2 regions of the Kitasatospora sp. NPDC051914 genome follow, and region 1 is predicted to be linked to the other one. Evidence: riboswitches for the same ligand, from Rfam matches in the RefSeq annotation. Region 1 holds a riboswitch; the other holds the start of a gene.
What was found. A riboswitch is a leader RNA that binds a small molecule or an ion and turns the genes downstream of it on or off. The one in region 1 is predicted to bind glycine.
Positions count from the first base shown of each region.

Region 2: linked by a shared signal. The riboswitch ahead of gcvP (aminomethyl-transferring glycine dehydrogenase) and the one ahead of gcvT (glycine cleavage system aminomethyltransferase GcvT) in region 1 are both predicted to bind glycine.

Region 1 covers NZ_JBFAXX010000017.1:98,041-103,526, reverse strand. Annotated here, with positions in the region: gene glyA (serine hydroxymethyltransferase) at 1-646, opposite strand, end outside; gene gcvH (glycine cleavage system protein GcvH) at 724-1,098, opposite strand; gene gcvT (glycine cleavage system aminomethyltransferase GcvT) at 1,180-2,298, opposite strand; glycine riboswitch at 2,485-2,586, opposite strand; gene AB0M03_RS13880 (enhanced serine sensitivity protein SseB) at 2,702-3,496, shown strand; gene AB0M03_RS13875 (enhanced serine sensitivity protein SseB C-terminal domain-containing protein) at 3,652-4,539, shown strand; gene AB0M03_RS13870 (ABC transporter permease) at 5,128-5,486, shown strand, end outside.
Region 2 covers NZ_JBFAXX010000020.1:110,899-116,384, reverse strand. Annotated here, with positions in the region: gene AB0M03_RS15665 (MFS transporter) at 1-533, opposite strand, end outside; gene AB0M03_RS15660 (PRC and DUF2382 domain-containing protein) at 736-1,917, opposite strand; glycine riboswitch at 2,141-2,245, shown strand; gene gcvP (aminomethyl-transferring glycine dehydrogenase) at 2,470-5,343, shown strand; gene AB0M03_RS15650 (DUF5999 family protein) at 5,479-5,486, opposite strand, start outside.

The DNA of each region.
Region 1 (5,486 bases):
AAGGGTGCAGGCCCGCGGCGACCAGGCCGGCGAAGTGCGCCATGTCGACCATGAGCAGGGCGCCGACCTCGTCCGCGATGCGGCGGAACTCGGCGAAGTCCAGCTGGCGCGGGTAGGCGGACCAGCCGGCGATGATCAGCTTCGGCTGGTGCTCCTTGGCCAGGCGCTCGACCTCGGCCATGTCGACCTGGCCGGTCTTCTCGTCGACGTGGTACGCGGCCACGTTGTAGAGCTTGCCGGAGAAGTTGATCTTCATGCCGTGGGTGAGGTGGCCGCCGTGCGCCAGGCTCAGGCCCAGGATGGTGTCGCCCGGCTGGATCAGAGCGAACATCGCCGCGGCGTTCGCCTGCGCGCCGGAGTGCGGCTGGACGTTCGCGTGCTCGGCGCCGAACAGCGCCTTCACCCGGTCGATGGCGATCTGCTCGGCGACGTCGACGTGCTCGCAGCCGCCGTAGTAGCGCTTGCCGGGGTAGCCCTCGGCGTACTTGTTGGTCAGGACCGACCCCTGGGCCTCCATGACCGCCACGGGGGCGAAGTTCTCGGAGGCGATCATTTCGAGGGTGGTCTGCTGGCGGTGCAGCTCGGCGTCGACCGCGGCCGCGATCTCCGGGTCGAGCGCGTGCAGGGACTGGTTGAGAACCGTCATGAGGTGGGGTCTCCCCGTGGAGCGAAGGGCCAGGGCGGGGCGGCCGCTGCGCTGCGGCCGCCCCGGAGAGCGGGCGGTCAGCCGCCGATGAAGGCGGTGTACGCGTCGGCGTCGAGCGTCTTGCCGGTCTCCTCGACGCGGACCTTGAACAGCCAGCCCTCCTCGAACGGGGAGCTGTTCACCAGCGCGTTGTCGTCGAGGACGGCCTGGTTGACCTCCACGACCTCGCCGGTGACGGGCGAGTACAGGTCGCTGACCGACTTGGTGGACTCCAGCTCGCCACAGGTCTCACCGGCGGTGACCGTGTCACCGACCTCGGGGAGCTGGACGTACACGATGTCGCCGAGGGCGTCCGCGGCGTGCGCGGTGATGCCGATCGTCGACACCCCGTCCACGGCGGCGGTCAGCCACTCGTGCTCCTCGGTGTACTGCAGGTGCGTGGGGTTGCTCATGGCGTCATTCTCCAGGATCGCAAGGGGGAGGGGCGGGGCCGTCCGCTGTGCGGACCGCTCGGTGAAGGGGCTTTTCGGCGCTCAGCGGGCGCGCTTGTAGAACGGCAGCGCAACGACCTCGACCGGCTCGGCCTTGCCGCGCACGTCGACGGCGACGGCGGTGCCGGGCTCGGCGTGCGCCGCGTCCACGTAGGCGATGGCGATCGGCTTGCCGAGGGTGGGGGAGGGCGCGCCGGAGGTGATCCGGCCGATCGGGTCGCCCTGGGCGTCGACCACCGCGTACTCGGCGCGCGGCACCCGCTTGCCCTCGGAGACCAGGCCGACCAGCTTGCGCGGCGGCGCGGACTCGGCCTCGGCGGCCGCCTGCTCCAGCGCCTTGCGGCCGACGAAGGCGCCCTCGTTGGTGGTCTTGTCGAAGCGCACCACGCGGCCGAGGCCGGCGTCGAACGGGGTCAGGTCGGTGGACAGCTCGTGGCCGTACAGCGGCATGCCCGCCTCCAGGCGCAGCGTGTCGCGGCAGGACAGGCCGCACGGCACCAGGCCCTTGTCGGCGCCCGCCTCGGTCAGCGCCTGCCACAGGTGCTCGGCGTCGGCCGGGGCGCAGAAGACCTCGAAGCCGTCCTCGCCGGTGTAGCCCGTACGGGCGAGCCAGACCTGCTTGCCGGCGACGGTCGCGGGCAGCAGCGCGTAGTACTTCAGGCCGGGCAGGTCGGCGTCGGTCAGCGAGGCGAGGATGCCGTTCGCCTCCGGGCCCTGGACGGCGATCAGCGCGTAGGCGTCGCGGTCGTCGCGGACGACCGCGTCGAAGCCCTCGGCGCGCTCGGTCAGCGCGTCCAGCACCACCTGGGCGTTGGAGGCGTTGGCGACCACCATGTACTCGTCCTCCGCGGTGCGGTAGACGATCAGGTCGTCGAGGATGCCGCCGTCCTCGCGGCAGATCATGGTGTAGCGGGCGCGCAGCACGCCGAGCGCGGAGATGAAGCCGACCAGCGCGTGGTCCAGCATCTCGCCGGCCTGCGGGCCGCTCACGGTGATCTCGCCCATGTGCGAGAGGTCGAACAGGCCGGCCTTCGTCCGGACGGCGAGGTGCTCCTCGCGCTCGCTGCCGTAGCGCAGCGGCATGTCCCAGCCGGCGAAGTCGGTCATGGTGGCACCGAGCGAGCGGTGCAGCGCGTCGAGCGCGGTGAGGCGGAGGGACATGACGGCAGGACTCCTTGGCTGCTTGCGGGCACGCGGGCGACCCTCCTGCCCGGGGGCGGGCAGGACGGGCTGGTGGAGTCTCCCCGTCTGTCGTCAACAACCTGAGAGCTTCACCGCCACCTCAAGGATGGCGGCTTGCACCGTGGGTGGGCGCACGGCGCGGCCGTGTCCACTTTCCAGATGTGCCTCGCCCGTGCGGTATGGGTGCCTGAGAGATTCCGGGGAGGACTTGCTCCTTCGGCGCCGGCCGCGCCCTGGGGGCGTTCCGGACTCTCCCGCGCGGGTTCGAGCGGCCAGTATGAACTTGGAGGTCGAGCGCGCTCATCATGGCATGCCGCCGGGCCTGATGGGAGAGGGGGCGGCCCGCTAGGCTCTGTACAGCGGTCGATCGAAGGGGCGGTACATGGGCTATCCGGCGGGCGAGGCACAGGCGTGGGCCGGTCCCGGCTCGGCGCCGGAGGGCGGCGGCTGGCCGTCCAACGAACTGGAGCAGGTGCTCACCGCGGCCCTCGGCGACCCCGGCGCGACGCCCCGGGTGATCGAGGTGCTGGCCCGCAGCCAGGTGTGGATCCCGCTGCCGGCCGGCGCCGACCCGCAGGGCACCTCGCTGGACCTGCCGACCATCGAGCTGGCCGGTACCCCGTACGTCCCGGTGTTCTCCTCGCAGGAGCAGTTCCTGCAGCACGCCCCCGGCATGCCGTTCGCGATCGCACCGGTCTGGGAGTTCGCCCGCGGCCTCCCGCTCGGCATCGGCATCGCGGTCAACCCGGAGGCGCCGGTGGGCATCCCGGTGCCGCCCGAGGGCGTCGGCGAGCTGCGCCGCGGACCGCAGGGCGACCGCTGGGACGCCGAGCCCGTCTCCGAGGGCGCCGCGGTGGCCCTGCGCGAGCCCGAGCCGCACCACGAGCCGTACGCCTTCCTCGCCGCGGCGACCGCCGAACTCCAGGCGCTGCCGGGCGTGCTGACGGCGCGCCGGGCGCTCGCCCGGGTGGAGGCCGACGCCCCGCAGCTGTACGTCGGGATCCAGCTCGACCCGGCCTGGCCGGCCGATCCCGCGCAGGTCAACGAGGCGCTCGGCCGTGCGATGGGAACCGCGCCGCCGCCCTGGGGCGTCCACCTGGTGCTGCTCGATCTTGCCGACGACCCCGTCGTCGAGTGGCTGCTCACCGCCGTGGCGCCGTTCTACGTCCGGGGGTGACCGCCTGCGCCGCACGGCGGCGGGGCGGCCGGGGGGTATGCGGCATGACGCCTGTCGGCCTTGCGCAATAGGGTGCTCCCCGACAGTGAGGGCGAGCGGCGGAAGACGGACAAGACGGGGCACGGCGACGTGAGCGAGCGGAGCGAGGCGGGCGCATGAGCGCGGCAGCGGCAGGCGGCGGGCCGGGCCAGTGGGGCCGGGCACCCGTGGCGCCCGCGGGCGGAGACCCGGGCGCCATCGAGCGCGCCCTCGGCGCGGTCGCCCCGGAGCGCTACGACGCGTACGAGAACCTGCTCCGGGCCCTCGCCCAGGGGCAGGTCTGGATGCTGCTCTGGCACGGCACCCCCGGCAGCCCCGACGCCCAGTACGGGAACATGGACATCGGCGGGCACGGCTACGCCCCCGCCGTCACCTCCGCCGAGCAGCTCGCCGCCAGCGGCTGGGCCCGCGGCCACGAGGTGATCTCCGGCACCGAGATCGCCGCCGCGCTGTTCCGGACCCGCTGGGGCCTGTGGCTGAACCCGCACGCGCCCGGCGGCGGCGTCGGCGTCCCGTGGGCCGACCTCAGACGCATCGCGGTGGGCCTGGACCGGCTCCCGGCCGGCCCGCTGGGCATCTCCGAACCCCGCCTGCACGCGCCGCAGTTCTACGGCCTGCTGGAGCAGCAGGCGGTGCAGGTCCGGCCGCTGCGCTCGCTGCGCCAGGCCTGGGTGCAGCCCGCCCTGGGCGAGGCGTACCTGGCCGTCGGGCTGGACCTGTACGACAACTCCCCGCCCGCGGTGGAGGCGGCGCGGGCGCTGGTGCAGCGCGCCGCCCAGCTGGCCCCGGAGGGGCTGGCGGTCTCCACCGTCGCGATGGCCGACGAGTTCGACCCGGTCGCGATGTGGATGCGCGCCAACGCCCGCCCGTTCTTCGACCGCGACGCCCAGTACGGGCACCCGCAGGGCGGGGCCCCCTACCCGGCCTATGGTTACTCTCCGCAGTCGGCGCCGGGGCCGCAGCCCTGGCCCCAGCAGCCGTGGCCCGGCTACCCCGGCCGCTGATCCACTTTCTTTTCCCGCACTTTACCGAGCCTTGTGGCGGAGGTCCGCCAGTGGCGGGTCATGCCCAGGTGGTGGCGGTTTCCCGCCGTTGGCGGGCTTCCGTCAGTACCCGTCTTGACAGGCTTGTTTCAGCCGTGTGAAGACGCCCATTCGAGGCCCGACGGGTCTGCATGTGGACAGATCACAGTTAGGCATCCTTCGGTTGCCCCCTCTGGCGGAACGCCTCTCCGATGACAGAGAGTGCTGCCCAACGCAGTGCGCGATCCGATCCCCACAAAGGTGAACGCGCCCTCCGGAACCCGCCGAACCGCGCGATGTGCATGCCGCGCACCGGCACCACGCAGGACCCGCTCCACCCCGCAACGCCGCGAACCCGCCACCCCGGTCCCCGAGTCCGGCCGGCCGGTTCCGGCACCCCGAAAACGAACTCTGCACCGCCGCACCGGCGTACGGAACCACCGCACCGCTCTGCACCGCACTGTCGCGAACTCCGGACCGCACCGGGGTCCGGGCCCTGATCGGGCCCGGGTCGCCCCGCCGGACCGGGCCGTGGGCCGGCCACCGTCGGCGAGGGGAACGAACTGACTCATGACCACACCCACCGAGACCACCGGCTCTGCCCGGCCCGAGGCCGCAACTGCCGCCCCGGCCAAGCGCATCCAGGGCCGTTCTCCGGGCCGGATCGCCTGGGACCGCCTGAAGCGTGACAAGGTCGCCCTCGCGGGCGGCGCCGTGGTGCTCCTGCTGATCCTCGCCGCGATCTTCGCTCCGGTGCTGACGGCGCTGTTCGGCCACCCGGTCGACGAGCCCCACCCGGACCAGATCAACCCGGACCTCGGCCTCCCCAAGGGCGCCTACGGCGGTATGAGCGGCGAGTTCCTGCTCGGCGTCGACCCGACCTTCGGCCGCGACGTCTTCAGCCGGATCCTCTACGGCGCCCAGATCTC
Region 2 (5,486 bases), on a different contig from region 1:
AGGCCCATCCAGAAGATCGACTTGTAGCTCCAGTGCTCCAGCAGGAGGCCGGTGGCGACCAGGCCGAGGCCGCTGCCGACGCCCATGGAGGCGCTGATGGCGGCGACGCCGCCGGTGACCTTGGCCTTGGGCAGCTCGTCGCGGACGATGCTGATCGCGAGCGGCAGCACGCCACCGCCGGCGCCCTGCAGGACGCGGGCGACGACCAGCCAGGTGAAGGAGTGCGTGCCCACCGCGAGGGCGGAGCCGGCGACCAGGCCGGCGAGCGAGACCAGCAGCATCGGCTTGCGGCCGCGCAGGTCGCCGAACCGGCCGAGCAGCGGGGTGAGGACGGCTGCGGACAGCAGGTTGGCGGTCATCAGCCAGGTGATGCTGGAGCCGGAGACGTCCAGCTCCTTGGCCAGCGACGGCAGGATCGGCACGACCGCGGTCTGCACCACGCTGAACGCCAGCATGGCAAGCACGAGCGCGGGGAGCACCCGCGCACTGCTCGGCCGGTCTGCCGTGGTGGCGGGCTGTGGGGCCTCACTCACGGTGGTTTCCTCCCGTTTTGGTACTGCCCGGAGCCTGGTCAAGTGCTTCAGGCGAGAGATAGTGAATCAGCTGAAGTAACGATGCAGGCTGATACTTCAATGTGTCAAATATCGATTGGTGAAGCTTTGGCAAAGTGAAGGCCCCGGTCCGCATCGGCGGACCGGGGCCTTCACTCGGCGAACGGGCGACGCCCGCCCGTGCTCAGCTGCGCCGCAGCGGATCCGGCCGGGGCCCGGCCGTCCGGGCTGCCACCTGCGCGGGCGCCGGACCCGCCGGGTGCGGGCCGGTGTGCGCGGCCGCCGGCGCCGGACCGTCGGCCGCGGCGTCGGCCGGCAGCGGCCCGTACGGCTGGTGCGCCGTCCCGTCGTGCACCTCCACGTGTTCGCGCCGCAGCTCCTCGCGGACGAACTCCTCCTCGGTGTACCGCTCGACCACCAGTCGGACCCGCTCGACCGGCGCCAGGTACTTGCGCACCACCGGCCGCTCCTCGCGCAGGGTCACCTCCTCCACCGCCTCGGCGATCTCCTGCTCGGTCAGCGCGGCCCGCTCGGCGTCGGTCACCGGCACCCGCTCCACCCGGACGCGCTCGCGCACCACCGGCACCCGCCGCTCCACGGCCTCCGAGGTCACGTACTTGCGCAGCCGCGCGGTGCCCAGCACGTGCCACTCGGTGCTGATGTCCAGGCGCTCCTCGCGGCAGGTGACCTCCACCGGCCCGCGCGGCCCGGCTTCACCGTCGGCGTGCTGCTCCTCGGCGGACGGCGCCCGGTGCGGTGCGGCGGACGGCGCGACCAGCGGGCGGACGTTGCCGCCGGCCGGCACCGCCTGGAGCCGCATCGTGTTGTCGTGCGCCTCCGGGCGGTGCCGGCCGTCGTGCGGCTCGGCGCGGTCGTGCCGGGTGCCGGGCCCACCGTCCGGCTGCCGGGCGGGGCCGTGGCCGTTCGCGGCGGGCGGCCCGGCCGCCGGGGCGGGGGCCGGGCCGGGGGAGGCGTTGGCCACCGACCCGAAGCCGGTGTCCCGGCTGCGCCCGGCCGGGGCGGCGGGCGCCTCCGCGGTCGGGCGGCCGGTGCCCGAGGTGTCCAGACCGTAGTAGCGGTAGAGCTGCAACTCCTGGGCCGGTGAGAGGTGCTGGCCCACGCCGAAGTCCGGGGACTCCTTGACCAGCGACTTGTCGTACGGGACCCGCAGCTCCTCGCCGGAGAACTCGCTGGTGGTCAGCGGGACGAAGGCGTCCCGGCCGAAGATCCCGGTGCGCACCGCGGCCCACTCGGGCTCGCCGGTTGCGTCGTCGAGATAGACCTCGTCGACCGTGCCGATCTTGTCACCGTTCCGGTCGACCGCCTTGTGCCCGATCAGGTCTCGCGGATCGATATCGGTCTGCACGCTGTCCTCCAGTGCAACTGCTCCTGTGGTACTCGAAAGTGGGGTCACCTGGAGGAGCTGGCCAGACGCCATCTCACACAAAACGCCATGGACCGGACAGCGGCGAGCCGAGCGGGGCCGTCCGGGCCGGTGATCGGCCGTCCGGGGGAACGCGGCGCGTGGGACGCCGGTCACAGCACCCGCCATCGACGGGTGTCCCGCTGGTACCCTGGGCGGCGACCGCCGAGCCCGCGCGGGAGAGTCCCCGACCCTGCTGAGCTGGGGCAAGGGGCGCCGAAGGAGCAACTCCTCCCCGGAATCTCTCAGGCATCCGTACCGCACGGGACAGGTCACTCTGGAAAGCAGGGCAGGGCCGTCGGCACAGGAGCCGTCGGTGACCACCCTCACCGACGGTGCAAGCCGAAAAGATGCCCCAGGGCGTCGGGGCGGCGAAGCTCTCAGGTACCGATGACAGAGGGGGAGGCCTGACGGGTTCGTGCGTCCTCGGCTCCCCACGGCGGCCGACCGGCGTGCGTACCCCCGCCGGTCCGTGACCAGGAGGCCTCGACCCCCATGAACGCCCAGCCGAACCTCACCGAGCTCGAGCAGGCCAGCCCCTTCGAGACCCGCCACATCGGCCCCGACGCGGCCGCCCAGGCGAAGATGCTGGCCCAGGTGGGCTACGCCTCCCTGGACGAGCTGTCCGACGCGGCCGTGCCCGAGGCCATCCGCAGCCTGACCGCGCTGGGCCTGCCCGCCGGCCGCAGCGAGGCCCAGGTGCTCGCCGAGCTGCGCGAGCTGGCCGGACGCAACCAGGTCGCCACCTCCATGATCGGCCTCGGCTACTACGGCACCTTCACCCCGCCGGTGATCCTGCGCAACGTGCTGGAGAACCCGGCCTGGTACACCGCCTACACCCCGTACCAGCCGGAGATCTCGCAGGGCCGCCTCGAGGCGCTGCTGAACTTCCAGACCCTGGTCTCCGACCTGACCGGCCTCGCCACCTCCGGCTCCTCCCTGCTCGACGAGGGCACCGCGGCCGCCGAGGCGATGGCCCTGGCCCGCCGCGTCACCAAGGTCAAGGGCGGTGTCTTCCTGATCGACGCCGACACCCTGCCGCAGACCGTCGCCGTGATCGAGACCCGCGCCGTGCCGACCGGCGTCGAGGTCGTCGTCGCCGACCTGTCCGAGGGCATCCCGGCCGAGATCGCCGAGCGCGGCGTCTTCGGCGTGCTGCTCCAGTACCCGGGAGCCTCCGGTGTCGTCCGCGACCTCGCCCCGGTCATCGAGCAGGCGCACGGCCTCGGTGCGGTCGTCGCGGTCGCCGCCGACCTGCTCGCCCTCACCCTGCTCAAGTCCCCGGGCTCGCTCGGCGCCGACATCGCCTGCGGCACCTCGCAGCGCTTCGGCGTCCCGATGGGCTTCGGCGGCCCGCACGCCGGCTACCTCGCCGTCCGCGCCGAGTACGCCCGCAACCTGCCCGGCCGCCTGGTCGGCGTCTCCGTCGACTCCGACGGCAACCGCGCCTACCGCCTCGCCCTGCAGACCCGCGAGCAGCACATCCGCCGCGAGAAGGCCACCAGCAACATCTGCACCGCCCAGGTGCTGCTCGCCGTGATGGCCTCCATGTACGCCGTCTACCACGGCCCCGACGGCCTGGCCACGATCGCCCGCCGCACCCACCGCTACGCCGCGGCGCTCGCCGAGGGCCTGCGTGCCGGCGGCGTCGAGCTGGTGCACGGCGCGTTCTTCGACACCGTCACCGCCCGCGTCCCGCAGCGCGCCGACGAGGTCGTCGCCGCCGCGCTCGCCGCGAACATCAACATCTTCAAGGTCGACGCCGACACCGTCTCGATCTCCTGCGACGAGACCACCACCCGCGAGCACGTCGCCGCGCTCTGGGCCGCCTTCGGCGTCACCGGTGCCGAGCTGGCCGAGACCGCCGACGCGCTGCCGGCCGCCCTGCTGCGCGAGGACGAGTACCTCACCCACCCGGTCTTCCACAGCCACCGCTCCGAGACCGCCATGCTGCGCTACCTGCGCCGCCTGTCGGACCGCGACTACGCGCTGGACCGCGGCATGATCCCGCTGGGCTCCTGCACCATGAAGCTCAACGCGACCACCGAGATGGAGCCGGTGACCTGGCCCGAGTTCGGCCAGCTGCACCCCTTCGCCCCGGCCGACCAGGTGCAGGGCTTCCTCAGCCTGATCCACGGCCTGGAGCAGCAGCTCGTCGAGGTGACCGGCTACGACGCGGTCTCCATCCAGCCGAACGCCGGCTCCCAGGGCGAGCTGGCCGGCCTGCTGGCCGTCCGCGCCTACCACCACGCCAACGGCGACACCCAGCGCGACGTCTGTCTCATCCCGTCCTCCGCGCACGGCACCAACGCCGCCTCCGCGGTGATGGCCGGCATGCGCGTCGTCGTGGTCAAGACCCTCACCGACGGCGACGTCGACGTCGAGGACCTCAAGGCCAAGATCCAGCAGCACCGCGACCAGCTGTCCGTGCTGATGGTCACCTACCCGTCCACCCACGGCGTGTTCGAGACCGAGATCACCACCATCTGCGAGCTGGTGCACGAGGCCGGCGGCCAGGTCTACGTCGACGGCGCCAACCTCAACGCGCTGGTCGGCCTCGCCAAGCCGGGCAAGTTCGGTGCCGACGTCTCGCACCTGAACCTGCACAAGACCTTCTGCATCCCGCACGGCGGCGGCGGCCCTGGCGTCGGCCCGGTCGCGGTCCGCGAGCACCTCGCGCCGTACCTGCCGAACCACCCGCTGCAGGAGGAGGCCGGCCCGGCCACCGGCGTCGGCCCGATCTCGGCCGCCCCGTGGGGCTCGGCGGCGATCCTGCCGATCTCCTGGGCGTACGTCCGCCTGATGGGCGGCGAGGGCCTCAAGCGCGCCACCCAGGTGGCCGTGCTGAACGCCAACTACATCGCCAAGCGGCTCGCCCCGCACTACCCGGTGCTCTACACCGGCCCCGGCGGCCTGGTCGCGCACGAGTGCATCATCGACCTGCGACCGCTCACCAAGGAGACCGGCGTCACCGTCGACGACATCGCCAAGCGCCTGATCGACTACGGCTTCCACGCCCCGACCATGTCCTTCCCGGTGGCCGGCACGCTGATGATCGAGCCCACCGAGTCCGAGGACCTGTACGAGATCGACCGCTTCTGCGAGGCGATGATCGAGATCCGCGCGGAGATCGACAAGGTCGGCTCCGGCGAGTGGCCCGCCGAGGACAACCCGCTGCGCAACGCCCCGCACACCGCCGCCAACCTGGCCGGTGACTGGCAGCACGCGTACACCCGCGAGGAGGCCGTCTTCCCGGCCGGCGTGAACCCCGCGGACAAGTACTGGCCGCCGGTGAGCCGCATCGACGGTGCGTACGGCGACCGCAACCTGGTCTGCTCCTGCCCGCCGCTGGACGAGTACGGCAACTGAACCGGTAGCGCATGACGGCGAGGGCCCCGGAGGAAGCTTCCTCCGGGGCCCTCGCGGCGTTCGGGACGGCCTGGCGGCCGTCGGGCGGCTGTTGCTTGCCGGGTGGCTGTGCTGCCGGGTGGTGGCGCTTGTCCGTCAGGCTG